DNA from 2 places in the Streptomyces sp. NPDC043812 genome. Region 2 is predicted to be linked to the other one. Evidence: riboswitches for the same ligand, from Rfam matches in the RefSeq annotation. Region 2 holds a riboswitch; the other holds the start of a gene.
The links. Region 2 has a riboswitch for cobalamin ahead of AC067Z_RS00310 (cobalamin biosynthesis protein). Riboswitches for the same ligand answer to the same signal wherever they lie in the genome.
Positions count from the first base shown of each region.

Region 1: it holds a riboswitch for cobalamin, as region 2 does, so the genes downstream of both, AC067Z_RS25190 (prenyltransferase/squalene oxidase repeat-containing protein) here and AC067Z_RS00310 (cobalamin biosynthesis protein) in region 2, are expected to answer to the same signal.

Region 1 covers NZ_JBWKCY010000018.1:13,421-20,991, reverse strand. Annotated here, with positions in the region: gene AC067Z_RS25200 (energy-coupling factor transporter transmembrane component T family protein) at 1-25, opposite strand, end outside; gene AC067Z_RS25195 (SCO2322 family protein) at 22-690, opposite strand; gene AC067Z_RS25190 (prenyltransferase/squalene oxidase repeat-containing protein) at 690-1,913, opposite strand; cobalamin riboswitch at 2,024-2,150, opposite strand; gene AC067Z_RS25185 (MBL fold metallo-hydrolase) at 2,182-3,219, opposite strand; gene AC067Z_RS25180 (HIT family protein) at 3,573-4,007, shown strand; gene AC067Z_RS25175 (hypothetical protein) at 4,024-5,154, shown strand; gene AC067Z_RS25170 (histidine phosphatase family protein) at 5,154-6,458, shown strand; gene AC067Z_RS25165 (hypothetical protein) at 6,439-7,098, shown strand; gene AC067Z_RS25160 (aldehyde dehydrogenase) at 7,240-7,571, shown strand, end outside.
Region 2 covers NZ_JBWKCY010000001.1:54,184-61,754, reverse strand. Annotated here, with positions in the region: gene cobO (cob(I)yrinic acid a,c-diamide adenosyltransferase) at 1-510, opposite strand, end outside; gene AC067Z_RS00320 (putative cobaltochelatase) at 510-2,546, opposite strand; gene AC067Z_RS00315 (cobyric acid synthase) at 2,731-4,236, opposite strand; gene AC067Z_RS00310 (cobalamin biosynthesis protein) at 4,233-5,183, opposite strand; cobalamin riboswitch at 5,274-5,414, opposite strand; gene AC067Z_RS00305 (hypothetical protein) at 5,565-5,786, opposite strand; gene AC067Z_RS00300 (inorganic phosphate transporter) at 5,799-7,031, opposite strand; gene AC067Z_RS00295 (class II aldolase/adducin family protein) at 7,242-7,571, shown strand, end outside.

The DNA.
Region 1 (7,571 bases), on a different contig from region 2:
CGTCCTCCGGGGCACGCGGCGTCATCGGCGGTGGCGGCGGGACTGCCAGAGCGCCGCCGCGGCCAGTGCCAGGACCGCCGCGATGCCCGCGTACACACCCACAGACGGGCCGCCGTCCCGGGCGGCCTCTCCGGCCGTGGGCGTGGCGGTGGCCGGCCCCGACTCCGGCGGCTCGGCGTCCGCGACCTGCTCGCCGCAGCCCGACTCCGGGTAGCCCGAGATCGCGCACAACAGCGCCTCGCTGTTGTAGCGCAGCGGCTTCGCCACCTGCGCCAGAGCTTCCGCCGTCGTCGCCGCCCGGGCGACCCGCGCGCACGCGGTCCGGGGCGCGGGAGGGGTCTCGCCCTTCGGCGCGTCCGCCGCCGTGCCGAAGTCGACGACGAGCGCCACCCGCTTCGTGCCGTCCTTCGCCGGGGTCCCGGCGCAGATCTCGGCGAAGTCCGGCGCGGTGCGCGGCTGTGCGGAGTCCCCGCTGTCCTCGCTCACCGAGAAGCGGAAGCCGTTCACGGACCCGTCCTCGGGGCGCGCGGTGGCCGGGCCCTCGGTGGCGTACGTCCACTTCTCGCCGCTGCTCTGCCAGAACGACCAGTAGCGGTAGCCGGCCGCCTGCGCCGGCGCCGAGCCCAGCACGGCGAGCAGCGCGGCGAGCCCGAGCAGGACGAGAACGCGGGGGGTCCGGGGAGTGCGCATCAGCCCTGCGACTTCCGGCGGCCGCTGAACAGGAAACCGACACCGATCGCGGCCACGAAGAACACGCCCACGATCCACCACGTCGACATCGACGACGAGTCCTTCTTTGCCTGCTTGTCCTTCGACGTGCCGGAGTCGGCGGCCGTCGGCGCAGGGCCCGTGGCGTTCAGGCCCGCCACCAGGTCCGTGGAGCCGAACGCCTTCGGGTCGCTGCCCGTCGCATGCGCGGCGAAGATCAGCTGGGCGTAGGCGGCAGGGCCGTTCTCCTTCGCCCACGCGGCCGCGTTCTGCTGCAGCCAGCCCAGCGGCTTCTTCGTCTGCTCGGTCATGCCCTGCGCGGACAGCGCGACGACGGCGTCCGCCGTGTTGCCGAAGTCAGGCTTGGGGGCGGTGTCCTCGGCGCCCGGCATCGGGGCCGTGTCGAAGTGACCCGTCTTCGCGAGGCCGTTCGTGAGGTACGCGGCGCCGTTGTGCGCCGCGTCCCCGACGTTCTCGCCCTTCTCGCACGCCGGGCCCTCGGCGTCCTTCGTGCCGGCGGTGGTCACCATGCCCTTGCCGTTCGCGGCGAGTACGGCGGCCGCGGTGGAGTCGGCGAGGATGCCGGGGGACTTGGTCTGGTAGACGAACGCGCCACCGTCCTTGCCGCCGCACGGCTTCGCGAACGTCAGCAGCGTGTCGAACGGCGACTTGCCGCTCTTGGACGTCACCTCGGCCGGCTTCTGGCCGGCGGCCTGCAGCGCGCCGATGACGACCGAGGTGGAGTTCGCGTCGCTCGCGCCGCCCGGGTTGTAGCCCCAGCCGCCGTCGTCGTTCTGCACCGACCGCAGCCAGTCGGTCGTTTTCTTCACGACGTCGTCCTTGCCGCCCAGCGCGGCGAGCGCCTGTACGGCCGCCGCGCTCGCGTTGGTGTCGAGCGGCAGCTTCGCGTCGCACGGCTTCGCGGGGTCGGCGCGGTACGAGGCGAACCCGCCGCTCGCGCACTGCTGCCCGGTGAGGAAGTCGACGGCCTTGTCGGCGGGCCGGTAGCCGACGGTGTCCTGGGCGAGCAGCGCCAGGGACTGCCGCCACACACCGTCGTACGTCGGGTCGGTCGTGCCGTACAGGCCCGAGGGCAGCGCGGCGGACGGCGTCGGGGACGGAGCGGCGACGGCTGCGGGTGCGGCGGTCAGCCCGAGCGCGACGGAGGCGATGAGTGCTGCGGCGCTGCGGCGGACGGGGGTCATGACGTGGGTGCCTCTCCTGCGGGCCGGGATCCGGGCACGCTTCGGGCACCTGGGCTCCGGCTCCGTATGCCTCGACGGTGCCGGTCACCGGCGGGGTGCCGGTGACACGAGCCGGTCACGACCGCGTGCGGGGCATTCCGACTCGCCGCTTCTGAGGCGGCTCACGGTTGCGGGTCAGTGCCGGATTCCCACCGGCTTCCCCCCGTACGGGCATGGACGACGCGCTCACTCTACCGGCCGGTCACCGGCCTGCGGGGGGTCGCTCGCGTCACACCGCCGCGTAGAGCGTCGGCGTGCTCCCCGCCACCACCTCCGCACGCCCCAGCTTCACCAGCCGCCGCAGATGGGCCTCCGCCTCCGAGACGGCGATGGTGCGCGAGCCGTACGGGATCTCGGCCCACGGACGGTTCCACTCCATCCGCTCGGCGACCTGCCAGGGGGTGAACGGACGGGTCAGAAGGGCGAGCAGGCCGCTCAGTCTCGCCTCGTGGTGGGCGAGCAGTTCCCGCACGCGGTCCGTCGCGCCGGTGAAGGCGTACTGGTGGGCGGGGAGGACCTCGGCGGGGGCGAGGCGGCCGATGCGTTCCAGGGAGTCGAGGTAGTCGCCGAGGGGGTCGGTGACCGTGTCGTCGTCGGGGTCCTCGTACAGGCCGATGTGCGGGGTGATGGCGGGCAGCAGGTGATCGCCGGAGAAGAGGCGGCCGTTGCCGGGGCGCCGGGTGGGGTGGTTTTCCTCGAGGTGCAGACAGACATGGCCGGGGGTGTGGCCGGGCGTCCACACCGCGCGCAGCCGACGGCCCGCGAGGTCGAGCAGTTCGCCGGGGACGATCTCCCAATCCGGCAGCGCCGCGCGCAGTCCGGGGAGGCCTCCGCCGCCGCCCGCGGCACGCATGGCGCGCAGCGGAGCGGTGTGCTCGGCGGGTGCGCCGGCGCGGTCCAGTTTGTCGGTGAGGTAGTCGAGCCACAGTCCCGGTTCGGCCTCGCGGGTGCGGCGGACGACGGTGGCGTCGGCTGCGTGCATCGCGATCCAGGCGCCGGACGCCTCGCGGACGCGTCCCGACAGGCCGTGGTGGTCGGGGTGGTGGTGGGTGATGACCACACCGTGGATCTCGGCGGGTGAGGTGCCGCAGGCCGCGAGGCCGGCGGCGAGGGTGTCCCAGGAGTGGGGGTCGTCCCAGCCGGTGTCGACGAGGACCGGGCCGCGGTCGGTGTCGAGGAGGTGGACCAGGGTGTGGCCGAGGGGGTTGTCGGGGATGGGTACGCGGATGGACCGTACGCCGCCGCCGTGATCGGTCACCTGGTTCATGGAGGGCTCCACTCTCTTCGACAGCAGAGCTCATGTAACTAGAACTCGTTGCAATAGTCGACAGGCCCGTACCCTCGCTTCGCTGATCACCGCGTCCCTCGTTCGGCTGATGTGCCGTCCGAGAGCCCTGAAGAGATCTTGCACAGCCATAACTTGGACCCCAACAGGCTCACTGGGATGGTCACCGGTTCGCAGTGGTGGTTTCCTCTTCCCCGAGCTGCGCGATCGGCTTACGCACGGTACATGCACGCGATACAGTCAGATACCGCTTCGTCAGGAGACCGTTGATGAGCGGTATTTGGCCAACTCGGGCGAAGAACAAGCAACGTTCAGCCCCAAATGGAACGGGACCGATGACCTCCACCAACCTTGAAGAGTTCCGAGTCAAGTTCCGGCTCGATGAGCTCACTATTCACTCAACAGAACACTGGACATGGTCCGTCCGTCCGGTTCATTCCACGCTGGGCTCGGGAATCCTGTCCCTCAACCGGTATGCGGACAGCTTCGCGGCCATCACGCCGGAGGAGGGCGCTGACCTTGCGGTCATGACGCGTCACATCGACTCGAAGCTGAAGAGTGTATTCGGCCCGCAGAAGATGAACTACATCATGCTGATGATGGTGGACAGTCATCTTCACTTCCATGTGCTGCCTCGATACGCAGCTGAGCAGCAGTTCGCCAGCGTGAGCTGGGTGGATTCGGGTTGGCCTACCCCTCCCGTGCTGAACGACAATGCGCACCTGGCCGAGTCGCCGACACTCGCCGAAGTCCGGGACGCACTCAAGTAGCCAACAGGAGGCTGACGTGAGGATCCGTGAAATCCTTCCCGGCGATCCGGCGCAAGAGTTTCTGATTCCTCACCTGGAGGGGACGGAACGGGTACTTCGCTCAGCACTCCGAAAGCTTGACCCCCATGCGGAATGTGAAATCACGGCTGCAGCCGATCTGTGTGTTCCGCACGATGTGATCAGAATTGCAGGGGGATTTGCGACAGGCTGCCTGGTGGATTGGCAGTGCGCCGTGCCAATCATTCCAGTCGATGCGACGGTGAACATCGACACTTCCTCCATCTTTTGGCTTTCGGGTGATCCCACGGAGAGATGGAGCGCGCGGCGCTTCGACGAGTTGCGGGCGACTATCGATCAGTTCAGCAGCTATGAATGGAATTTCCACAAGGGAAATCATTTCATAGCCGGCGTCGTGCGGGAATCCGATGGGTGTCATGGCATCGTGATCCACAGTAATGAGAAGGAGTTCAAGTACCAGTACAACGGCTTGATGCCCGTGCCGGGGAATTGGTATATGGACGACGTTGTGGTGCACGAAGAGGATGGTAAGTACGTCAGGTTGCTGGTGGGCTCCAAGGCTACGCTCTTTGCGCAGATAGCACTCGACCTGGAGCCTTACAACATCAACAGGCACCGGTTTTTGGCCGCATTGCTCACAGAGGGTGGTGTGCAGATTCAGGATGAATATCACAAGCAGCACTACTACATGCCGTCCATGACGTCTGTGGCGATCGGGTGCTATTTATGTCAGCCGGGTGAGGTGGTCCCCGTGTTCAGTAGACCGGGCGCCGACATCCATCTGTTTGAATGCCATGCGGGCGGCGAGAACGAGGTGACCCGACTCGACGGCGACAACTCCCTCATTGTCCCGCACGGGTGGGGGAAAACCTTCGCGAAGGAACTCACCGTCTCGCGCCGAGACAGTTGCCTGGAAGTGAACGGCTTGGAGTTCGAGATCGCTCCGCTGGTCACTTTGGGCGTTCATCCGGACTTGGTTGTCCGTTCCTTCTCGGAGGAACCGGGTGACCCTCTCAGCCTGTACGCCAGGATGCGTGAGCACACTCCCGGAAGAGTTGTGGACAGGTTGCGTCAGGTAAGTTCCTATTCCAAGGCCGGCTACGTCCGGCATCGCACGGTGACGGGTTGATGAAACCAACCGGAGGCGACCGGACCGTCTTTCTGGTCCGGCACGGCCAGACCACGTACAACGCAAGTGGCGTCTATCAAGGGGCGTCCGACCTCCCTGCGCTGAGTACGCAGGGAAGGCAACAGGCGAAAGAACTTGCCGAGTATCTGGCCGGTGCGCCCATCGGCTGGATACTGAGCAGTCCGTTGCTCCGGGCCCGCGAAACACTCGACCTGATGCTGCGGAGTCCCGGTTTCGAGGGTGTGACTTCTGGAATCGATGAAAGGCTCGTCGAAACTTCCATCCCGGAATGGGACGGGAGGGCGAAGAGTGAGATCGCCGCTACAGATCCCTCGCAGCTGACGACATGGCGAGAAAATCCCCATGACTTCATTTCCGCTTCAGGAGATTCTCCTCTTGCCGATGCTCTCGAAAGGACCCGCGGGCTCCTTGCCACTCTCCGAGAGGGAAGTGGATCGGGACGCCTCGTAATTGGTCACGATCATGTGAACAGATGCCTTCTGACATCCCTCATGGGACTGCCGGCGGATCGGCACGGTCTGTTTCCTCAAAAAAACGCCGCCGTTTCGGTGCTGTCTGCTGCGGAGGGCGATCGTGATTTTTGTCTGAAGGCGGGCAATGTCGGTCCGTCATCGTTTGCGGCCCTGGCGGCCGATGCGACGTACCCGCGGATCATCCTGTTGAGACACGGAACGACCGATGCCAATCGAAACAGAATCTACCAGGGAAGCTGTATCGATCTTCCGCTTGATGCCCGCGGAAGGAGTCAAGCAGCCCTGGTGGGGAAGTCCATCGCTGCTGTGGTGCCCAGCGTGGTCATCTCCAGCCGCCTGCGCAGGGCCCGGCAGACGGTTGAGTCCCTGAACCTGGGGCGCAGTGTTCCGCATGTGGTGGACAGTCGGCTGAACGAGTACGACTACGGACACTGGACCGGGCTGTCCGCGTCGGAAGTCCTCAGGAATTTTCCCGGCGAACTCGCCGACTGGGAGCGACTGCGCAGCGAACAGCCCATCAAGGGCGGTGAATCGCTGACACAACTCGACGAGCGGGTCCGCGGTGCTGTCCAAGCGGCGTGGAAAGAGGCAAAGGGGGGCAGGACGGTCCTCTTGGTGGCGCATGACGTTGTCATCAGAACGGCGATCGCCCAATCCCTTGGCCTGGGGGTCGGTCGATCCTGGCAGTTTCCCATCACGAACGGAGCAGTGTCGGAACTGGCCTTGACTTCCGGCGGAAGAATTCTCCTTAAGGTTCACAATATGCTGCCGGGAAGGTTGAGCGATCGACATGATAACGACTTCCTATGAGCGGCAGCGTAATCTGAACACGACGATCATGCTTCTGGTCGTGTTCATAGCCGTGCAGGCTCACCAGATATTTCCGGGGCTGGAGAAGAATATCTGGGTCAATCTGGTGATCGTTGTCACCTCCAAGGGACTCTATGAGATTCTCATAAAGCTGATCTACCGTTTCATCAATTCCAGTGAGATGCTTCTTCGCCTGTACTGGGGGCCGCTGTTCCTTCGCGGGTGCTGGTCCTACGAGTACACGCTGAATGGTGACACCTATTTCGGTGTGTGGGAATTCGATCAGAACACCTGGGATTTTCAGGTGATTGGGAACGGCCTGAGCCCCGACTTCCATAGTCGAACGATCGTGAGGTCGGTCAGTCCGCTCATTCCTGAGCAAGGGGGATACTTCGTGCTCAATCGCAGAAATGAGCTGTCGAACGACAACGCTCTGGTTTTCTCGAAGACAACCCTTCTGTTGAACAAGCCGCGCAGGTCCTGGCATCTCGTGATGACGATGAGAGCCACGACAGAGGTGTACGGCGGGCCGTCGGACCGTCAACTGCATGCGAATGTAGTCTTCTTGCGACACCCCAAGGCGGAAAGCATCGAAGAGGTCATCGACTACCTGCGTGAAAAGTACGGCACCGCTGCGTGAAGATCGTCCCGTAGCGCCCCCGGCCAGGCGCGGATGGTGGCTTCCTGGGCTCCACGAGCATGACTATTGCCCTCCAGGGCGGCAACTGATATCAGTTCTGACACTGTGTCAGATAGTGTGCCCCGGCGGGAGGCGGCAGTCGTGACCGAGCTCCAGGAACACGGACAACTGTTCATCGGCGGCCGGTTGGCCGATCCCATCGGGGACGGGACGATCCAGGTGATCTCCCCCCACACCGAAGAGGTCATCGGCCGCGTCCCGCACGCCTCGCGCGCGGACGTCGACCGGGCGGTCACCGCCGCCTGCCACGCCTTCGACGAAGGCCCCTGGCCCCGGATGACCCTCGACGAACGGATCGAGGTCGTCGGCCGGATCAAGGACGCCATCGCCGTACGGCACGAGGAGATCGCCCGCTGCATCAGCGCGCAGAACGGCTCCCCCTACTCCTGGAGCGTCCTCGCCCAGGCCCTGGG
Region 2 (7,571 bases):
CGGCGCGTTGCGGCCGGTGATCACCACATGCTGGGTGCCGGGCCGGGCGCGCAGCACCTCGATCACCTCGTCCGTGTCGATCCACCCCCAGTGCAGCGGGTACGCGAACTCGTCGAGGACGTACAGCTTGTGCGTCTCGGCGGCCAGGTCCCGCTTGACCTGCTCCCAGCCCTCGCGCGCCTTGTCCTCGTTGGACTGCTCGCCCTCGGCGGGGGCACGCTGGATCCACGACCAGCCCTCGCCCATCTTGTGCCAGGCGACGGTGCCGCCCTCACCGCTCGCGCCCAGCACCTTGAGCGCGTTCTCCTCGCCGACCTTCCACTTCGCCGACTTGACGAACTGGAACACGCCGACCGGCCAGCCCTGGTTCCAGGCGCGCAGCGCGAGCCCGAACGCGGCGGTCGACTTGCCCTTGCCGATTCCCGTGTGCACGAACACGAGCGGGCGGTTGCGGCGCTGGCGGGTGGTGAGCCCGTCGTCGGGTACGACGGACGGCTGTCCCTGAGGCATCAGGCGGCCCTTCTGGTGGTTGCGGTGACGTTCCGGACGTCCTTGACGAGGCTGGCGATCGAGTCGGCGCGCAGCTCGTCGAGGGTGACGGCGGTGCCGCCGAGTTCGCCGGCGAGCGTGCCGGCCAGACCGAGCCGGACGTACCCGGACTCGCAGTCGACGACCACCGCGGCGGTGCCTTCGGCGGCGTGCAGGCGTGCGGCGCGCTGCGCGAGGGCGAACGCGTCACCGCCCCCCGACGCCGTCGCGCGGCCGTCCGTGACGACGACCAGCAGCGGGCGGCGCGACGGGTCGCGCAGACGTTCCACGCGCAGCGTGTCGTGTGCCTTCAACAGCCCGGCGGCCAGCGGCGTACGGCCGCCCGTCGGCAGTGATTCGAGACGGGATGCGGCCGCGTCCACAGACGACGTCGGCGGCAGCGCCAGCTCCGCGTCCTTGCCGCGGAAGGTGATCAGCCCGACCTTGTCGCGCCGCTGGTAGGCGTCCAGCAGCAGCGACAGCACCGCCCCCTTGACCGCGCTCATCCGCTGCCGCGCCGCCATCGAGCCCGAGGCGTCGACCACGAACAGCACCAGGTTGCCCTCGCGCCCTTCGCGGACCGCCTGCCGCAGGTCGTCCCGGCGGACGACCAGCCCGCGGCCGTTGCGGCCGCGGGCCCGCTGATGGGGTGCTGCGGCTTGCACGGTCGCGGCCAGGTGCAGTTTGGTGAGCGCCCCGCGCGGCCGCCGTGCTCCGGTCGTACGGCCGTGCTCGGTACGCGCCCGGGACCTGCGCCCCGCCGCGCCCTCGCCGAGACCGGGCACGCTCAGCATCTTCGTACGGAACGGCTCCGAGGCCCGGACGGGCTGCTGCTCGCCGCGTCCGGCCCCTGGCGCGGGCGAGGGAGCCGCCTGCTGCTCGTCCGTGCCGGTGGCCTCGGGCGACGCCTCCGGCCCCTGGTCCTGCGGGGGCACGCCGCCCCCGCCGCCGGGGCCGCCGTCCCCGTCCGGTCCGGGGTCCGGATCAGGGTCCGGATCGGGCTCGTCGCCGCCGAACTCGTCCAGCGTCTCGTCGAGCTTGTCCTCGTCGAGCCCCGGCGCGTCGAACGGATTGCGCCGCCTGCGGTGCGGCAGCGCCAGCAGGGCGGCCTGCCGGACGTCCTCCTCCGCGACCTCGTCCCGCCCGGCCCAGGCGGCCAGCGCGGTGGCCGTCCGCGCCATCACGATGTCGGCGCGCATACCGTCCACCTCGAAGGCCGCACAGGTCGCGGCGATCTGACGGAGCGCCATGTCGCCCAGCAGCACGTTGGGCAGCAGTTCCCGCGCGGCCACGATCCGAGCCCGCAGCGCCGCCTCGTCGTCCGCCCAGCGCGCCGCGAAGGCCGCCGGGTCGTCGTCGTACGCCAGCCTGCGCCGTACGACCTCGACCCGCTGGTCGGGGTCACGGGACGCGGCGACCTCCACCGTCAGCCCGAAGCGGTCGAGCAGCTGCGGCCGCAGCTCGCCCTCTTCGGGGTTCATGGTCCCGACGAGCAGGAAGCGGGACGCGTGCCGTACGGAGACACCCTCACGCTCGACGTACGAGGCACCCATGGCCGCGGCGTCCAGCATCAGGTCGACGAGGTGGTCGTGCAGCAGATTGACCTCGTCGACGTACAGGATCCCGCGGTGCGCGTCCGCGAGCAGCCCCGGCTCGAACGCCTTCACGCCCTCCGCGAGTGCCCGCTCGATGTCGAGCGCGCCGACGAGCCGGTCCTCCGAGGCGCCGACGGGCAGCTCGACCATGGGAGTCGGCCGGCTTGCCACCCCGCCACCCCCGTGGGGTCCGTCGGGGCAGTCGGGGTCGGGAGCGGCCGGGTGACAGGAGAAGCGGCAGCCGGGGACGACGTCCATGGCAGGCAGCAAAGCGGTGAGGCCGCGCACGATCGTCGACTTGGCGGTGCCCTTCTCACCGCGGACGAGCACACCGCCAACCGCCGGACTGACCGCGTTGAGCAGCAGGGCCAGCCGCAGATCGTCCATCCCGACGACCGCGGTGAACGGATAGGGGGTGCTCATCCTTTGATCACTCCTTCGTTGAGGTAGGCCGAGTTCGGCCGCGGCGGTGTTCGAGGCGTGGGGCTCCCGGGCGGAGCCCCGGTGCGGGACGGGGGTATCGCCCACGCCGCCGGGCGCAGGGCGAGGGCGGGGTGGGGAACACGCACGCCGCAGGCGCCACCCGCGCCCACGACCCGCACGCCCCTCACGGCGCTCCCGGCGGCACGAACGGCAACCCCGCCGGCGCCCCGCGCTCGATGAGGGCGAGCAGCGCATCCGTGTCCGCGTGTTCCTCGATCAGATCGCCCAGCCGGTCCAGCTGCTCCTCCCGGAGCATCCCGAAGCTCGTGTCCGGCGCGGGCACGAACCGCCGGCCCGCCTGCGCCGCCACCTCCCGCAGGAACACCCGCCGGAAGCCGTCGCTCTCCAGCGACCCGTGCCAGTGCGTGCCCCACACCGCGCCGACGCGGCAGCCGTCCAGGAAGGGGTCGCCGCCCCGTACTTCGGCGACACCGTGATGGATCTCGTACCCCTCGACCCGCTCGCCGAGCGCTTCGCCGACCGGCCGCGCAAGGGTCTTCTCGCGCGCGAACCGGACCCGTACCGGCAGTAGTCCGAGCCCTTCGACCTGCCCGGCCCTCGACTCGACGTCGTCCTCGATGTGCTCGGCCAGCGCCTGGAAGCCGCCGCAGATGCCCAGTACCGGCCGGCCCTCCGCCGCGCGCCGCGCGATCGCGTCCGCCAGCCCGCGCTCCCGCAGCCAGGCCAGTGCCTTCACCGTCCCGCGCGTGCCCGGCACCACGACCAGGTCGGCGTCCACCAGCTCCTCCGCGCGGTCCACGAACCGCACCACGACGCCGGGTTCGGCCGCCAGCGCGTCCACGTCGGTGAAGTTCGACATCAGCGGCACGGCGCACACCGCGATCCGCAGCACGTCCTCGCCGACCGGCGCAGCGACCGTGGACTCGCGTACCGCACCGCGCAGGGACACCCGCAGACCGTCCTCCTCGTCGATGCCCAGCCCGTGCGCGTACGGCAGGACACCGAACGTCCGCCGGCCGGTGAGCCCGAGCAGCATGTCCAGGCCCGGCTCCAGCAGCGTCACATCACCCCGGAACTTGTTGACCAGATAGCCGGCGACGAGCTCCTGGTCCTCCGGAGCCAGCAGCGCGGTCGTGCCGAAGAACTGCGCGAACACCCCGCCCCGGTCGATGTCCCCGACCACCAGCACCGGCAGCCGGGCCGCCCGTGCGATGCCCATGTTCACGATGTCCGTGCGCCGCAGGTTGATCTCGGCCGGACTGCCCGCCCCCTCGCAGATCACGGCGTCATACGTGCCCCGCAGCTCGTCCAGGCACGCCATGACGGGTTCGAACAGCTCCCGCTGCCTGTTCCCGTGGTACCCCTTCGCGCTCATCTCGCCGACGGGCTTGCCCATCAGCACGACCTGGCTGGACCGGTCGCTGCCGGGCTTGAGCAGCACAGGGTTCATCAGCGCGCTCGGCTCGACGCGGGCGGCCTGCGCCTGCATCGCCTGCGCCCGGCCGATCTCCGCACCCTCCCGGGTCACGAACGAATTGAGGGACATGTTCTGCCCCTTGAAGGGCGCGACCTTCACGCCCTGCCGCACCAGCCATCGGCAGATCCCGGCGGTCACCACGCTCTTCCCGGCGTCCGACGTCGTCCCCGCGACCAGCAGTCCGCCGCTCATGTACGCCGTCCCCTCATGGCTCCGCGGACGAGCCGCGCACCCGCGCAGGCCGCCAGCGTCAGCACTCCGATGCGGCGCGACAGCCGCACCGCGCGGTCGATGTCGCCGAACTCCACCGCTCGTCCGCCTCCGTTGAGCACCGGCCGGTGCTCGACCCGCCCGCCGTAAGAGAGGGTCCCGCCCAGCCGTACGCCGAGCGCCCCGGCGAACGACGCCTCCACAGGGCCCGCGTTGGGGCTCGGATGCTTCGCCGCGTCCGCGCGCCAGGCGCCCATGGCCCCGCGCGGGTTCGGGCCGGCGACGGCCGCGAGCGCGGCGGTGAGCCGGGCACCCGGCCAGCCGGCCACGTCGTCCAGCCGTGCGGAGGCCCATCCGTACCGCAGATGGCGGGGTGACCTGTGGCCGACCATGGCGTCGAGGGTGTTGACCGCGCGGAAGCCGAGCAGCCCCGGTACACCCGCGACCGCGCCCCACACCAGGGCGCCGACAACGGCGTCGGAGGTGTTCTCGGCGACGGACTCGACGACGGCGCGGGCGATCTGCTGCTCGTCGAGGGACTGCGGATCGCGCCCGCACAGATGAGGCAGGCGCTCGCGAGCGGTGTCGATGTCCCCGGCCGCCAGTGCCTCGCCGATGGAACGTCCCTCGCGGCCCAGGGAGGTGCCCCCGACGACGGCCCACGTGGCGGCGGCGGTCAGCGCGACCGACGCGGCGGGGGAGCGGCGCACGGCACGGGACGCCAACGCCCCGACGGCGACGGCGCCTCCGGCGCAGACGGCGGTGTGCAGGGCGCCCCAGCCACGGTGGTCGCGCCACAGCATGCGCTCGACGGCACCGGCCGCACGCCCGAAGGCAGCGACGGGATGGCCCCTGCGGGGGTCCCCGACGAGGAGGTCACCGGCGAGACCGGCGGTGGCGCCGTACACGAAGATCCGGTCGGCACGCATGGGGTCAGCGACCTCTGGGGTGGTGTCCGACGGGCAGGGCTGAACTGCAGCCAGGCATGGTGACGAGTCCTCACTCAGGGTCCGCGCCCTGGTTCGACGTGACCGGCGGTGAGAGTTCCTGGCTCCCCGGGACCTCCCGGGTGACAGTGGCGGGACCGCGCCGGATTCGCACCGGACTTCCTCTTCTGCCGCCGTATATGGCCCCGGCAGTCCACCACGCCCGCGAACGCCCGTCAACTCACCCTTGACCTGCGGCGGGACAGTGTGCCGAGCCCCACACCGGGCGTCCGCCGGGCGGCATACGAAAGCCGGGACGGAGGTCCCCGAGGGGGCTCCGGCCCGGCTTCCGAACGGGTCGTGCGGTCGTCGGCCGACGACCGGTCAGACGACGATCAGATAGATCCCGTACGCGACGGCCGCGGCGCACAGCGCGAAGCAGGCGTACGCGGCGGTTCGGGCCATGGACGCCGAGCCGCCGTTCGCGCTCGCCGACTCGTGCTTGGTCAGGCCCACGATGCCCAGGGTGAACAGGCCCACCAGGGCGACGGTGGCGACGAGGCTCACGCCGAACACGGAGCCGAGAGCTGCCCAGTCGATCTTCATGCTGCTGATTCCTTACACCGTGGCCGGACGGGCCGGCTCGGGCTCGGCCGGGGCCGGGATGGTGGTCTTGAGCTCGCCCGCCGGCGGCGGGGCGACGGCCGCGATGGCGGTGGTGACGATGCCCGCGGGCTCGTCGGCCGCGGTCTCCGTCTCGTTGACGTTGGTGTGGTCGACGACCTGGCGGCGGGAGACGAGCCAGATCGCGAGGCAGGAGGCGACGAGGAACACGGCGACGGCCGCGACGCCCCAGTCACCCTGCTTGGTGACGAACTCCGAACCCGCGGCGACCAGACCCGCGGCCGGCAGGGTCAGACCCCAGGCCACGAACATCCGGGTCGCGGTGGACCAGCGGACCACACCGCCCTTGCGGCCGAGGCCCGCGCCCATCACCGCGCCGGAGCACGAGTGGGTCGTGGAGAGCGAGAAGCCGAGGTTGGAGGAGGCGAGGATGACGCTGGCCGCGCTGGTCTGGGCGGCGAAGCCCTGCTGCGGCTGGAGGTCGGTGAGGCCCTTGCCCATGGTGCGGATGATGCGCCAGCCGCCGAGGTACGTGCCGAGCGAGATCGCGATACCGGCGGAGAGGATGACCCACAGCGGAGGGTTGGAGCCGGGGGAGAGCACACCGCCGGCGACGAGCGCCAGCGTGATGATGCCCATCGTCTTCTGTGCGTCGTTGGTGCCGTGCGCCAGGGAGACGAGACCGGCGGAGGCGATCTGGCCGGAGCGGTAGCCCTTGGCGGTCGCCTTCGGGTCCGCGTTCTTCCCGATCCTGTACGTCAGCCGGGAGGCGAGATAGGCGGCGATACCGGCCACCAGCGGCGCGGCGATCGCGGGGATCAGCACCTTGGTCACGACGACGCTGCCGTCGACGCCGCTCATGCCGACGGAGGCGACGGTGGCGCCGATGAGGCCACCCATGAGGGCGTGCGAGGAGCTGGACGGCAGTCCGATGAGCCAGGTCATCAGATTCCAGAGAATGGCGCCGACGAGCGCCGCGAAGATGACTTCAGGGGTGATGCCTGATTCGTCGACGAGGCCGCTGGAGATCGTCTTGGCGACCTCCACCGAGAGGAAAGCGCCGACGAGGTTCAGAACGGCGGACATGGCCACCGCGGTCTTGGGCTTCAGAGCGCCGGTCGAGATGGTCGTCGCCATCGCGTTGGCCGTGTCGTGGAAACCGTTCGTGAAATCGAACACGAGAGCTGTCACGATCACAATCGCGAGCAGCAGTGTGATGTGTTCCATTTACCCAGGCAATCGTTTGGCGTCATTGACGCGCCGACCGTAGGCAACCTGGATGAACGGAAGGTGAACTGGGTCCGGCGGAGCGGTGTCCGCAACTGGGGGCTGAGTATTCCGTTTGCACTTTTGACGCCCCGGCGGGACACCCTGCCACCACTCGAACACCGTCCGTGCCCCTGTCGGCTCCGGCGGCCCTGCTGACAGGATCGCCGCATGACTGAGCAGCCTCGGCAGGACCCGATCGAACAGGCATGGCAGGACCTCGTCGCGACAGCCCGCAGGACTGCTGCCGAGGGCCTCGTGGTGGGCACGTCCGGCAACGTCTCCGTACGCGTCGGGGACCTGGTGCTCGTGACGCCGAGCGGAGTGCCGTACGACCGGCTCCGGCCCCGGGACACCGTCGCCGTCGACCTCGACGGCCGTCAGGTCACCGGCGAGCTCCCGCCCACCAGCGAACTGCCGCTGCACCTGGAGATCTACCGCCACACGTCCGCCGCCGCGGTCGTCCACACCCACGCCGTGCACGCCACCGCAGTCTCCACG